DNA from 3 places in the Enterobacter sp. CP102 genome. Region 1 is predicted to be linked to each of the others. Evidence: predicted binding sites of a transcription regulator. Region 1 holds the regulator's gene; each other region holds the start of a gene.
The links. The regulator PurR, encoded in region 1, represses purine synthesis genes. The targets are predictions, from matches to a motif close to CANGCAAACGTTTGCNTG.

Region 1 (4,231 bases):
GACACGCAGAAGGGTTCGCCCTTCTGCGTTTTTTGATTATTCAGCAGCGCAGGCCGTTTCTGGCTGTTTACGACCCGACATCAATACCAGCAGTAACCCCAGAGCGGCAATAATCGCTCCCATCACCGGCACAAAGCTGTACCCCAGGCCACCCGAAATCACTGCACCGCCAGCCGCTGCACCCAACGCATTACCCAGGTTAAACGCACCAATATTCACGGATGAAGAGAGTCCAGGTGCCTCATGAGCCACACGCATGACACGCATCTGCAACGGTGGAACCACGGCAAAGGTTGCTGCACCCCATACCACCATCGCAATGGCCGCGCCAAACTCGTTACGCGCCAGCCACGGAATGGCCACCATGATGACAATCAGCAGCGTTAAGAAGCCTTTCAGCGTGCCGCTCACGGAACGATCTGCCAGCTTGCCGCCCAGATAGTTACCAATAGAGAACCCTACGCCAATCAGCACCAGCATCGCGGTAATAAAGACCGGCGTGGCATGAGTAATATCGTGCAGCACGGGCGAAATATAGGTATAGAGCGTAAACATCGCCCCTGCCCCCAGTACCGTGGTCAGAAGCGCAGACAACACCTGAGGACGCACCAGCACGGACAGCTCTTTGCGTACATCCGGGCGTTCACCAGCGCTGCCTTTTGGCAACGAGAAGAACAGTGCGACCATCGCAATCACACCCAGTGCAGCGGTTGCCAGGAACGACATACGCCAGCCGATGGCTTCACCCAGCCACGTGGCCGCAGGGACACCGCCGATATTGGCGATGGTCAGGCCCATGAACATGGTTGCCACGGCGCTGGCCTGCTTATGTTTAGGCACCACGCTTGCGGCAACCACCGAACCCAGTCCGAAGAAAGCACCGTGGTTAAGGCTGGTCAGGATACGTGACAGCATCAGCGTGGTGTAATCCGGTGAAAGCGCAGAAAGCACATTCCCCAGCGTAAAAATGGCCATCAGGAAAATCAGCGCATTACGGCGCGCACGGTGTGAAAGCAGCAGCGTCATTAACGGTGCCCCTACCATCACACCAATTGCGTAGGCGCTAATCAACATACCGGCCGCAGGGATAGAGACGTCCACACCCCGGGCGATAACAGGCAATAACCCCATCGGGGAAAATTCGGTGGTGCCAATCCCAAAAGCGCCAATCGCCAGGGCCAGCAGTGGAAAATTGATTTTCATGAGTCAACTCCGGATGCCGTGTCGTACCGCGACACAGAACAAAGAAGTCAAAAGCATGACACCAATCACAAAAAATGAGAAGTTAACAATTTGGCAAAAGATTTTTGCCGGAGAAGTAACAATCGGGGAAAATCCGGAGGGAGAGCGTTCTCCCCCCGTTTGAATCAGTGCAATACAGCCGTCAGACCCGCGGCAACAATCAGAGCCAGCACGATAACGGTGGTCGTCAGCGAAAACTTAAGATCGGTACTCATCAATTTTTCTCCTTTTAATCACCTTACGAAAAGTGAGCTTGCTCATTTTTACACAGTTTACGTCAAAAATCTTCCTGGATTTAAACTGATATCCACTTTTGCTCTTCCCCTTTTCATCAAGATAGGACAAAATTCCACGCTAAATTTATTAGCGTACCGGCCATTGACCCCCTCCTGACGTCCTGTGTCGTTTTCCCGGCGTGTCGCAATTCCAGATTGCGTGATAAGGGTGAGAGAAGGCAAACGTTTACCTTCAAGTTTTTCAGGAGCTTAGGATATGGTCTGGAGTGACATTTAATGGCAACAATTAAAGACGTGGCAAAACGCGCAAACGTTTCCACTACAACCGTATCACATGTAATTAACAAAACCCGTTTTGTAGCGGAAGAGACGCGTAATGCCGTCTGGGCGGCGATCAAAGAACTGCACTATTCGCCAAGTGCGGTCGCGCGTAGTCTGAAAGTTAATCACACCAAATCCATTGGTTTGCTGGCCACCAGCAGTGAAGCTGCGTATTTCGCAGAGATCATCGAAGCGGTCGAGAAAAACTGCTTCCAGAAAGGCTATACCCTGATCCTGGGTAACGCGTGGAACAACCTTGAGAAACAGCGCGCGTACCTGTCGATGATGGCGCAAAAACGCGTGGATGGCCTGCTGGTCATGTGTTCTGAATACCCGGAATCTGTGCTCTCGATGCTGGAAGAGTATCGGCACATCCCGATGGTGGTGATGGACTGGGGTGAAGCGCGCGCCGATTTTACCGATTCCGTTATCGATAACGCCTTCGAAGGCGGCTACATGGCCGGTCGTTATCTGGTGGAACGCGGTCACCGCGAGATCGGCGTGATCCCGGGCCCGCTGGAGCGTAACACCGGTGCAGGCCGTCTGGCCGGGTTTATGAAAGCCATGGAAGAAGCGCTGATCACCGTACCGGAAAACTGGATTGTTCAGGGTGACTTTGAGCCTGAATCCGGTTATCGCGCGATGCAGCAGATTGTCTCCCAGCCGCATCGTCCGACTGCCGTCTTCTGCGGCGGCGATATTATGGCAATGGGTGCGCTTTGTGCTGCCGATGAGCTGGGTCTGCGCGTACCGCAGGATATTTCTGTGATCGGGTATGACAACGTGCGCAACGCGCGTTTCTTCACTCCGGCGCTGACCACCATTCACCAGCCGAAAGATTCTCTGGGTGAAACTGCCTTCAATATGCTGATGGACAGGATCGTTAACAAACGTGAAGAGTCACAGTCAATTGAAGTCCACCCGCGTCTTATTGAGCGTCGCTCCGTTGCGGATGGTCCTTTCCGCGACTACCGCCGTTAATCGTGTACGGAGCCAGTTAATCTGGCTCCCGTAACCACTCCCTGTTCAGCGTTTCACTGTCTCCCAGATAATCCAGCAGCCACGCCATCGCGGGCGATACATCGCTTTGCTGCCAGGTCAGACAACATGCCGCGTCCGGGAACGGGTTTTCCAGCTCAAGAGCAACCCACTCTCCGGCATCGATTCGTGGTCTGGCAAAATGGACCGGCACCATCGCCACACATAACCCGGCAGTGAGGCAGGTCGCGGACGACTCCCAGTCTGGCGCAATCACCCGCCGCTGGTTATCCAGCAGCCAGGTTACACGCTTGGGTAGCGAGCGTGACGTATCTTCCAGCACCAGCGAGGGCCAGTTACGCAAGGTATCGTCACTTAACGGTCCCGGCATTGCCGCCAGCGGGTGATCGCTTGCCACCACGCATTTCCAGCTTAACATTCCCATATCGCGAAATGCGTAACGTCCCCCTACGGGTATGGCCTGTGTTGCGCCGATCGCCATCTCTGCCCTGCCGTCTGCCAGTGCATCCCAGACACCGTTAAAGACTTCCTGGGATACCCGCAGCTCGACATCGGAGAAGTGGCGATAAAAATCGACAATCATCTGCCGGGTACGTTCGGGTTTGACGATGTTATCCACTGCAATAGACAGATGCCCTCGCCAGCCGTTTGCAATCTGCTGACACTGTTCACGGGTGATCTGCATTTTTTTGATAACAGAACGCCCTTCTTTCAAAAACCACGCCCCGGCAGGCGTTAACTCCACGTCGCGATGGCGGCGTTCAAACAGCGGAACCGCCAGCCATTCCTCAAGCTGACGCACCGTGTAGCTGATGGCCGAGGGGACGCGGTGGAGTTCCTGCGCGGCTCCGCTGAAGCTGCCATTACGGGCGACAGCATCCACAACTTCAAGAGAATAATCTGACCACATTTTCTGCCTGCAAAAAATTTGAATGCACCCGCCAAATATTAGCGTTTCACAAGCTGCTTTGCACTCCCTACACTCTGCGCCAACGTACACCTGCCTCCTTAAGGAGAATAAAACAATGCAACCCAGGAAAGGTTTTTTAGTCTGGCTCGGCGGCTTAAGCGTGCTGGGCTTTTTAGCTACCGATATGTACTTACCCGCATTCGCCGCCATGCAGGAAGATTTGCAAACGCCTGCCGCAGCCATCAGCGCCAGCCTGAGTTTGTTCCTCGCCGGGTTTGCCTTTGCGCAGCTGCTGTGGGGACCGCTCTCTGATCGTTTTGGTCGTAAACCGGTGCTGTTACTGGGCCTGGCCATTTTTGCCGTGGGCTGCCTTGGGATGCTGTGGGTACGCGACGCGACCTGGCTACTGGTGCTGCGTTTTGTTCAGGCCGTCGGCGTTTGTGCCGCAGCGGTCACCTGGCAGGCGCTGGTGACGGATTACTATCCGGCCTCACGGACTAACCGGATTTTTGCCACCATTATG
Region 2 (4,231 bases), 370 kb from region 1:
CCCAGGTCAGATAGAGATCAACCTGCTCAGCGGCCAGCTCCTGCGCCACATCGGATGAACCGCCAAAATAGAGCGGCGGGCGCGGCTGCTGCACCGGCGGGAAGTAGAGTTTCGCATCCCGAACGTGGACATGTTTGCCTTCATAGGTGACGGTATCCCCTTCCAGCAGGCGTCGCCATACGTGGGTAAATTCCGCCGAGGCTTCATAACGTTCAGTGTGATCCAGAAAAACGCCATCACCTGCCAGCTCCTGCGGATCGCTTCCGGTCACCAGGTTAAACAGAGCGCGTCCGTTAGAAAGCCTGTCCAGCGTGGCGGCCTGACGTGCTGCCACGGTAGGGGAGACCACGCTCGGACGCAGCGCGACCAGGAATTTCAAACGCTGAGTGACAGGGATCATCGACGCGGCCACCAGCCAGGCATCTTCACAGGAGCGTCCGGTAGGGATCAGTACGCCGGTAAAACCGATGCGGTCAGCTGCCTGGGCTATCTGCTGTAAATAGCCGTGATCGACCGGGCGGGAACCCTCTTCTGTACCAAGATAGTGTCCATCACCGTGGGTCGGTAAAAACCAGAAAAGATTCAGACTCATGATTTCGTTCCTTGTGCAGTAGGTTGCCAGATGCGTTCGCGGATATTCACCTGTTTTGGAACAAGGCGGTTTTGATAAAAGAGATCGGCGGTTTGTTGCTGGAGCGCCGCCACGTGTGCGTCGACAGGCTTAATGGTGGTGGGTGGACGGTGATCCAGATAGCTGGCAATCACCGGTTCAGGCAATCCCATGGTCTTGGCCAGCAATGTGATACTTTCCTGGCGCTGACTTTGGGTCAGAGCATCCGCCTGGGTAAAGGTGTCGAGAACACCCTGAATAAAGGCACCGTTCTTTTCCGCATACGGACGTGCGGCAAGATAGAACGATCCGGTCTGTTTCAGCGTGCTGCCATCTTTCAGCACCCGTACGCCGCCCTGAAGTAATGCCGCGGAGTAATAGGGATCCCAGATAGCCCATGCATCAACGTTGCCCTGCTGGAACGCTGCGCGGGCATCGGCAGGAGTCAGATAAACCGGTTGAATATCGGTGAATTTAAGCCCGGCCTCCTGCAATGCGCGCAGCAGCAGGTTGTGCGAGCTGGAACCTTTCTGGAACGCCACTTTATGACCTTTAAGTTCAGCAACGTTTTTAATGGCGCTATTTTCTGGTACCAGAATCACTTCCGCTTTTGGCTTGGGCGGCTCTACACCGACATACACCAGGTCCGCACCGGCAGCCTGCGCGAAAATAGGCGGAATATCTCCGGTACTGCCCAGATCGATACTGCCCACGTTAAGGGCTTCCAGCATCTGTGGCCCGGCCGGGAATTCCACCCAGGAGAAGGCTGTGTTCGGGAAACGTTTTTCCAGTAGCTGATGACTTTTCGCTAAAACCATACTGACGCTGCCTTTCTGATAACCAATACGCAGGCTCTCCGGTGCGGTTTCCGCAGAGTGCGCCAGTGCAGAGAGGCTCAGTAATCCAGCCAGCCCGATGCGGGTTAAGTGTTTAAACATGAGCAACTCCTTGCGGCTGGTTAAATGCAGGTACCTGAACGTCGCGGCGGTGCAGGGCCTGCCAGAAAGTTTCCAGCGCACTGTCCAGGCGGGTTTGCAGATTCGGCGTGAAGTGTGGTTTGTGTTGATAGTCGATAACCTGCGAATCATCAGCAAAGACGCCGTGCAGGATCTCCTGTGCTTTTAACGCACTTAGTACCGGTTTCAGGGCGTAATCCACCGCCAGCAAATGTGCAACCGTACCGCCCGTCGCCAGGGGCAGCACCACTTTGCCGTCCAGCGCGCGTTCAGGCAGCAGGTCGAGTAACGTTTTCAGGGCACCAGAAAAAGAGGCTTTATAAACAGGGGTTGCCACAATTAAGCCGTCTGCGCCTTTGAGCTGTTCGGTCAGGGTTTTGAGCGCCGGGCTGTCAAAGCGGGCGTAAAGCAGGTCTTCCGGGGCGAAGTTGTGCAGATTCCAGTGGCAGACTTCGATATCCAGGCTATTCAGCTTTTCGCGGGCATATTCCAGTAACGCGCTGGAACGAGAAGGGAAACGTGGACTTCCTGCCAGGGTAATGACGCGCATGTTTGCTCCTTATAACTAATTGTTTGCTTTTATCTAACATTCATAACAATTTTCAGGAGTGTGACACCGAGGGGTTATTCCACTAAATGATTTATCCGCAATTTAAATGCCGTAAACTGCATAAGAAGTGTGCTGTGAGGGAAACGATTGCGTTTTGCGCGATTTTTTTGCCGCAGGTCAATTCCCTTTCCGGGCAGGATCGCACATAATCCCCTCCCGGTTTGCACACCGGGAATCCAGGAGAGTTCATGTACTACCCCTTCGTTCGTAAAGCCCTTTTCCAGCTCGATCCTGAGCGCGCTCATGAATTTACATTCCAGCAATTACGCCGTATTACCGGTACGCCACTGGAAGCACTGGTGCGTCAGAACGTGCCGGAAAAACCTGTGCAGTGCATGGGACTGACCTTCAAGAACCCACTGGGCCTGGCGGCCGGGCTGGACAAAAATGGCGAGTGTATTGATGCCCTCGGTGCGATGGGATTTGGCTCCATCGAAATCGGGACGGTGACGCCGCGCCCGCAGCCGGGTAATGATAAGCCGCGCCTGTTCCGCCTGGTCGATGCCGAGGGGCTGATCAACCGTATGGGCTTTAACAACCTGGGTGTTGATCATCTGGTTGAGAACGTCAAAAAATCGCATTTTGACGGTGTATTAGGCATCAATATTGGCAAAAATAAAGATACGCCAGTTGAACAAGGTAAAGATGACTATCTGATTTGTATGGAAAAAGTCTATGCCTACGCCGGTTATATCGCGGTGAACATTTCTTCACCAAATACACCGGGGCTGCGTTCTTTACAATATGGCGAAGCGCTTGATGATCTGCTCAGCGCCATTAAAAATAAGCAAAATGCGTTGCAGGCGATCCACCATAAATATGTTCCGGTCGCGGTTAAGATCGCTCCGGATCTTTCCGCCGAAGAATTGATCCAGGTGGCTGACAGTTTAGTTCGCCATAATATTGATGGTGTTATTGCAACCAATACCACGCTCGATCGTTCTCTGGTTCAGGGAATGAAAAACTGTGACGAAGCGGGTGGTTTAAGTGGCCGTCCGGTACAATTAAAAAGCACCGAAATTATTCGTGCCTTGTCAGCCGAATTAAATGGGCGTCTACCGATTATCGGTGTGGGCGGTATCGACTCTGTCATCGCCGCACGCGAGAAGATAGCGGCGGGTGCGACCATCGTACAAATTTATTCCGGCTTTATTTTTAAAGGCCCGCCGTTGATTAAAGAAATCGTTACTCACATCTAATCTTTTCTCCCTTATCAGACAACCAGGGCTTTATTTCCAGCCCTGGTTGTTTTATATTCCGTCATTGTTGCTTATTTAAACATTATGGTCTTTTATTATTGATGTTATAAACGAAGCCGCAATCAGGACATTTTTAGAACAGGGCGTTTGGGGACGGGAGAGAAAAATGCGAATTAAACCTGACGATAACTGGCGCTGGTATTTTTGCGATGAGCATGACCGCATGATGCTCGATTTAGCCAATGGTATGTTGTTTCGTTCGCGTTTTGCCCGCCGAATGCTGACCCCTGATGCTTTCGCGCCGTCAGGCTTTTGCGTTGACGATGCCGCACTTTATTTCTCGTTTGAAGAGAAATGCCGCGACCTGGAACTCTCTAAAGAGCAGCGTGCTGAGCTGGTATTAAACGCGCTGGTCGCAATCCGTTTTCTCAAACCGCAGATGCCAAAAAGCTGGCATTTTCAGGCTCATGGTATGAGCTGGGAGCCGGTCACCGGGGACGCCGCCAGCGTCAATCTGAGTGATACCGCCGAAGAGGTGAGTTTGCTGGTGGTCGAGCCTGGCGAAAATGCCGCGCTCTGTTTACTGGCACAACCCGGCGTGACTATCGCCGGGCGGGTGATGCAATTGGGTGACGCAATTAAAGTGATGAACGACAGGCTGAAACCGCAACTGCGTGTTGATACCTTCAGCCTCGAGCAGGCCGTTTAAGCTTCCAGCTGTATTGATGTTTTCGGAATACAGCTGCAACACAAGATAGTGCCGTCATCCCCAATCGCTGTTTTCTTCAGTGCACTCACTTCGCCTTCTACCAGCCTGATACGGCAGCATCCGCAAATCCCGGCGCGGCACGAGTAA
Region 3 (4,231 bases), 800 kb from region 1:
TCAGGTAAAGTGCCTTCTGCAATCCACGTGACGCCCGAAGCATACGATGGTGGGCTGCTGGCGAAAGTCCGTGACGGCGATATGATTCGCGTCAATGGCCAGACAGGCGAGTTAACCCTTCTGGTGGATGAAGCTGAACTTGCTGCCCGTAAACCGCATATTCCTGACCTGAGCGCATCGCGCGTGGGAACCGGACGCGAAATGTTCAGCGCGCTGCGCGAGAAACTCTCCGGCGCGGAACAGGGTGCGACCTGTATTACGTTTTAAGACGACCTGAATTATCGATCTGGCGAGAGAAACTCTGATGAAAAACTGGAAAACAAGTGCAGAAGCAATCCTGAAAACTGGCCCTGTCGTGCCGGTAATCGTGGTGAATAAGCTGGAACACGCCGTACCTATGGCAAAAGCGCTGGTTGCTGGCGGTGTTCGCGTGCTGGAAGTGACCCTGCGTACTGCCTGTGCAATGGACGCGATCCGTGCGATCGCCAAAGAAGTACCGGAAGCGATTATCGGTGCGGGCACGGTTCTGAACCCACAACAGCTGGCTGACGTGACTGAAGCTGGCGCACAGTTCGCTATCAGTCCGGGCCTGACTGAGCCACTGCTGAAAGCCGCAACCGAAGGCACTATTCCGCTGATCCCGGGTATCAGCACCGTTTCTGAACTGATGCTGGGTATGGACTATGGTCTGAAAGAGTTCAAATTCTTCCCGGCTGAAGCTAACGGCGGCACCAAAGCGTTGCAGGCAATTGCTGGCCCATTCTCTCAGGTTCGTTTCTGCCCGACTGGCGGCATTTCTCCGGCGAACTACCGTGACTACCTGGCGCTGAAAAGCGTACTGTGCATCGGCGGTTCATGGCTGGTTCCTGCGGATGCGCTGGAAGCGGGCGACTGGGATCGCATCACTAAACTGGCTCGCGAAGCGGTTGAAGGCGCGAAACAGTAAGTTTGCTAGCCGGGTGACCCGGCCTGCGAAATAAAAAACGGGCCTTTTGGCCCGTTTTTTTATCCTGCGACGATAACATTCGCCGCGGCTGTTTTGGCTCTTGCCACGGCATCGTCCACGTTATCACCGGTGGCTAATGCCACGCCAAGACGGCGCGTGCCGTCGATTTCCGGCTTGCCAAACAGACGTACCTGCAACCCTGCGCCGACGGCACTGTCAACGTTATCAAACGTTACGTTCTGGCTGGTCAACTGCGGCAGGATCACCGCCGACGCTGCCGGACCGTACTGACGAATGCCGCCAACAGGCAGGCCAAGGAATGCACGGACGTGCAGGGCGAACTCAGAGAGATCCTGTGAAATCAGCGTCACCATCCCGGTATCGTGCGGGCGAGGGGAGACTTCGCTGAACACCACTTCGTCGCCACAAACAAACAGCTCAACGCCGAACAGACCATAACCGCCCAGAGCCAGAACCACTTTGCGGGCTATCTCCTGCGCGCGCTCCAGCGCCAGGGCGCTCATCTGCTGAGGCTGCCAGGATTCACGATAATCGCCATCTTCCTGACGGTGGCCGATTGCTTCGCAGAAATGCACACCGTCCACGGCGCTGACGGTCAGCAGGGTGATTTCGAAATCAAACTTCACCACGCCTTCAACAATTACGCGTCCGGCGCCTGCGCGGCCACCCTGTTGCGCATAATCCCAGGCCTTATCCAGCGTGGCGCTGTCGCGGATAAAGCTTTGTCCTTTACCGGAAGAACTCATCACAGGCTTAATGATGCACGGGTAGCCAATCTCTTCCACGGCACTGATAAAGGTCTCTTTGCTGTCGGCAAAACGGTAGCTGGAGGTTGGCAGGGCCAGCTCTTCTGCCGCCAGGCGGCGAATGCCTTCGCGATTCATGGTGAGCTTTGCCGCTTTCGCACAAGGCACAACGCGCTGGCCTTCCTGCTCAAGCGCAATCAACGTATCGGTGGCAATGGCTTCGATTTCAGGCACCACAAAATCCGGTTTTTCTTGTGCAATCAGCGCACGCAGAGCATCGCCATCCAGCATGTTTATGACATGTGAGCGATGGGCAACATGCATGGCAGGCGCATCGGCATAACGGTCGACCGCAATCACTTCCACGCCTAAACGCTGGCACTCAATGGCGACTTCTTTACCCAGTTCACCTGAGCCCAGCAGCATTACGCGAGTGGCTGACGGACGCAGCGCGGTTCCTAAACGAGTCATAATAATCCCCCTGAAAAAGTTGCGGGCAGTATAAACGAAAACGTTTGCGTCTGTCTTGTCTCTGGCCTGATGAGGTGGGTAAGAAATTGCGCTTTCCGATTTCAGGGCTAAGTGATGGGGCCAACGGCGATGTTTCGCTTGCATCGTGCGTGTGTTTTGCCAACCTTATAGGGTGTAAAACCAAAACGAATAAATAACATGTCACCAAAAGCCCGACGCGAGCCTCACGCCATTACCACGCATGGCGATACACGCATAGACAACTATTACTGGCTGCGGGACGATTCGCGTTCCCGGCCGGAGGTTCTCGACTATCTTCACCAGGAAAATGACTATGGCCGCAAGGTTATGGCCAGTCAGCAGGCGCTTCAGGACCGGTTATTAGCCGAAATGGTGGAGCGAATCCCGCAGCGCGATATCTCCGCCCCCTGGACCAAAAATGGCTATCGCTATCGCCATATCTACGAACCCGGCAACGAATACCCGGTGTATCAACGCCAGTCTGCCCTGAGCGCGGAATGGGATGACTGGGAAATCCTGCTGGATGCCAACCAGCGCGCAGCCCACAGCGAATTCTATACTCTGGGCGGCATGTCCATCTCCCCGGATAACGCCATTATGGCGCTGGCCGAGGATTATCTTTCGCGTCGGCAGTACGGCCTGCGTTTTCGCAATCTTGAAAGCGGAAACTGGTATCCCGAAATGCTCGATAACGTGTCACCGGATTTTGTCTGGGCCAATGATTCCGAAACGGTCTACTACGTGAAAAAACACGCGGTGACATTGCTGCCTTACCAGGTCTGGCGCCATACCGTTGGGACATCCGCCGCTCAGGATGAGCTGGTGTATGAAGAAAAAGACGAAACCTTTTACGTCAGCCTGAGTAAAACCACGTCCCGCCATTATGTTGTTATCTCCCTTGCCAGTGCGACCACCTCAGAAGTGCTGCTGCTGGATGCTGAGCTTCCTGACGCGCAGCCTTTGTGCTTTCTGCCGCGTCGTAAAGATCATGAGTACAGCCTGGATCACTACCAGCACAGCTTTTACCTGCGCTCAAACCGCGAGGGTAAAAACTTCGGCCTTTATAAAACCAAAGTGCGCGACGAGCGGAAATGGGAGGTGTTAATACCTGCCCGCGAACAGGTGATGCTGGAAGGTTTTACGCTGTTCACTGACTGGCTGGTAGTGGAAGAACGCCAGCGCGGTCTGACCAGCCTGCGGCAGATCAATCGTAAAACGCGGGAAGTGGTGGGGATTGCCTTTGATGATCCGGCCTATGTAACGTGGATTGGCTTCAACCCGGAACCGGAATCGTCTCGTCTGCGCTACGGCTACTCGTCAATGACTACGCCGGACACGCTGTTTGAGCTGGATATGGACACCGGGCAACGTCAGGTGCTGAAACAGGCTGCGGTTGCGGGTTTTGAGTCGGAAAACTATCGCAGTGAACACCTGTGGGTGAAAGCCCGGGATGGCGTGGAAGTGCCGGTATCGCTGGTGTATCGGCCGGAACATTTTCGTAAGGGCAAAAATCCATTGCTGGTTTACGGTTACGGCTCGTATGGCGCCAGCATGGATGCCGATTTTAGCAGTAGCAGGCTGAGCCTCCTCGATCGTGGTTTTGTTTTTGCAATCGCCCATGTGCGTGGCGGCAGTGAGCTGGGCCATCACTGGTACGAAGAGGGGAAATTCCTCAGGAAGAAAAACACCTTCAATGACTATCTTGATGTCTGCGATGCGCTAATAGAGCAGGGCTATGGCGATCCGGGGCTCTGTTTCGGTATGGGGGGCAGTGCCGGGGGAATGCTGATGGGGGCGGTGATTAACGCACGACCCGAGCGTTTTAAGGGCATTGTTGCCCAGGTGCCGTTTGTTGATGTCCTAACCACGATGCTGGATGAGTCCATCCCGCTGACCACCGGCGAGTTTGAGGAGTGGGGCAATCCGCAGGACGAAACCTATTATCGCTACATGAAAGAGTACAGCCCTTATGACAACGTGGAGGCCAAAGCCTATCCGCACCTGCTGGTGACCACCGGGTTACATG

Region 2: pyrD (quinone-dependent dihydroorotate dehydrogenase) is a predicted target of PurR. The motif match lies at 2,253-2,270, and genes of this name have one in related genera.
Region 3: purT (formate-dependent phosphoribosylglycinamide formyltransferase) is a predicted target of PurR. The motif match lies at 2,218-2,235, and genes of this name have one in related genera.

Annotation. Positions count from the first base shown of each region.
Region 1 covers NZ_CP104014.1:1,999,850-2,004,080, reverse strand. The annotation lists gene N1249_RS09420 (MFS transporter) at 37-1,203, opposite strand; gene N1249_RS09415 (YnhF family membrane protein) at 1,368-1,457, opposite strand; gene purR (HTH-type transcriptional repressor PurR) at 1,755-2,780, shown strand; gene punR (DNA-binding transcriptional activator PunR) at 2,797-3,708, opposite strand; gene punC (purine nucleoside transporter PunC) at 3,824-4,231, shown strand, end outside.
Region 2 covers NZ_CP104014.1:1,628,764-1,632,994, forward strand. The annotation lists gene ssuD (FMNH2-dependent alkanesulfonate monooxygenase) at 1-592, opposite strand, end outside; gene N1249_RS07540 (sulfonate ABC transporter substrate-binding protein) at 589-1,548, opposite strand; gene ssuE (NADPH-dependent FMN reductase) at 1,541-2,116, opposite strand; gene pyrD (quinone-dependent dihydroorotate dehydrogenase) at 2,365-3,375, shown strand; gene zapC (cell division protein ZapC) at 3,542-4,084, shown strand; gene N1249_RS07560 (YcbX family protein) at 4,081-4,231, opposite strand, start outside.
Region 3 covers NZ_CP104014.1:2,803,795-2,808,025, reverse strand. The annotation lists gene edd (phosphogluconate dehydratase) at 1-267, shown strand, start outside; gene kdgA (bifunctional 4-hydroxy-2-oxoglutarate aldolase/2-dehydro-3-deoxy-phosphogluconate aldolase) at 305-946, shown strand; gene purT (formate-dependent phosphoribosylglycinamide formyltransferase) at 1,006-2,184, opposite strand; gene ptrB (oligopeptidase B) at 2,383-4,231, shown strand, end outside.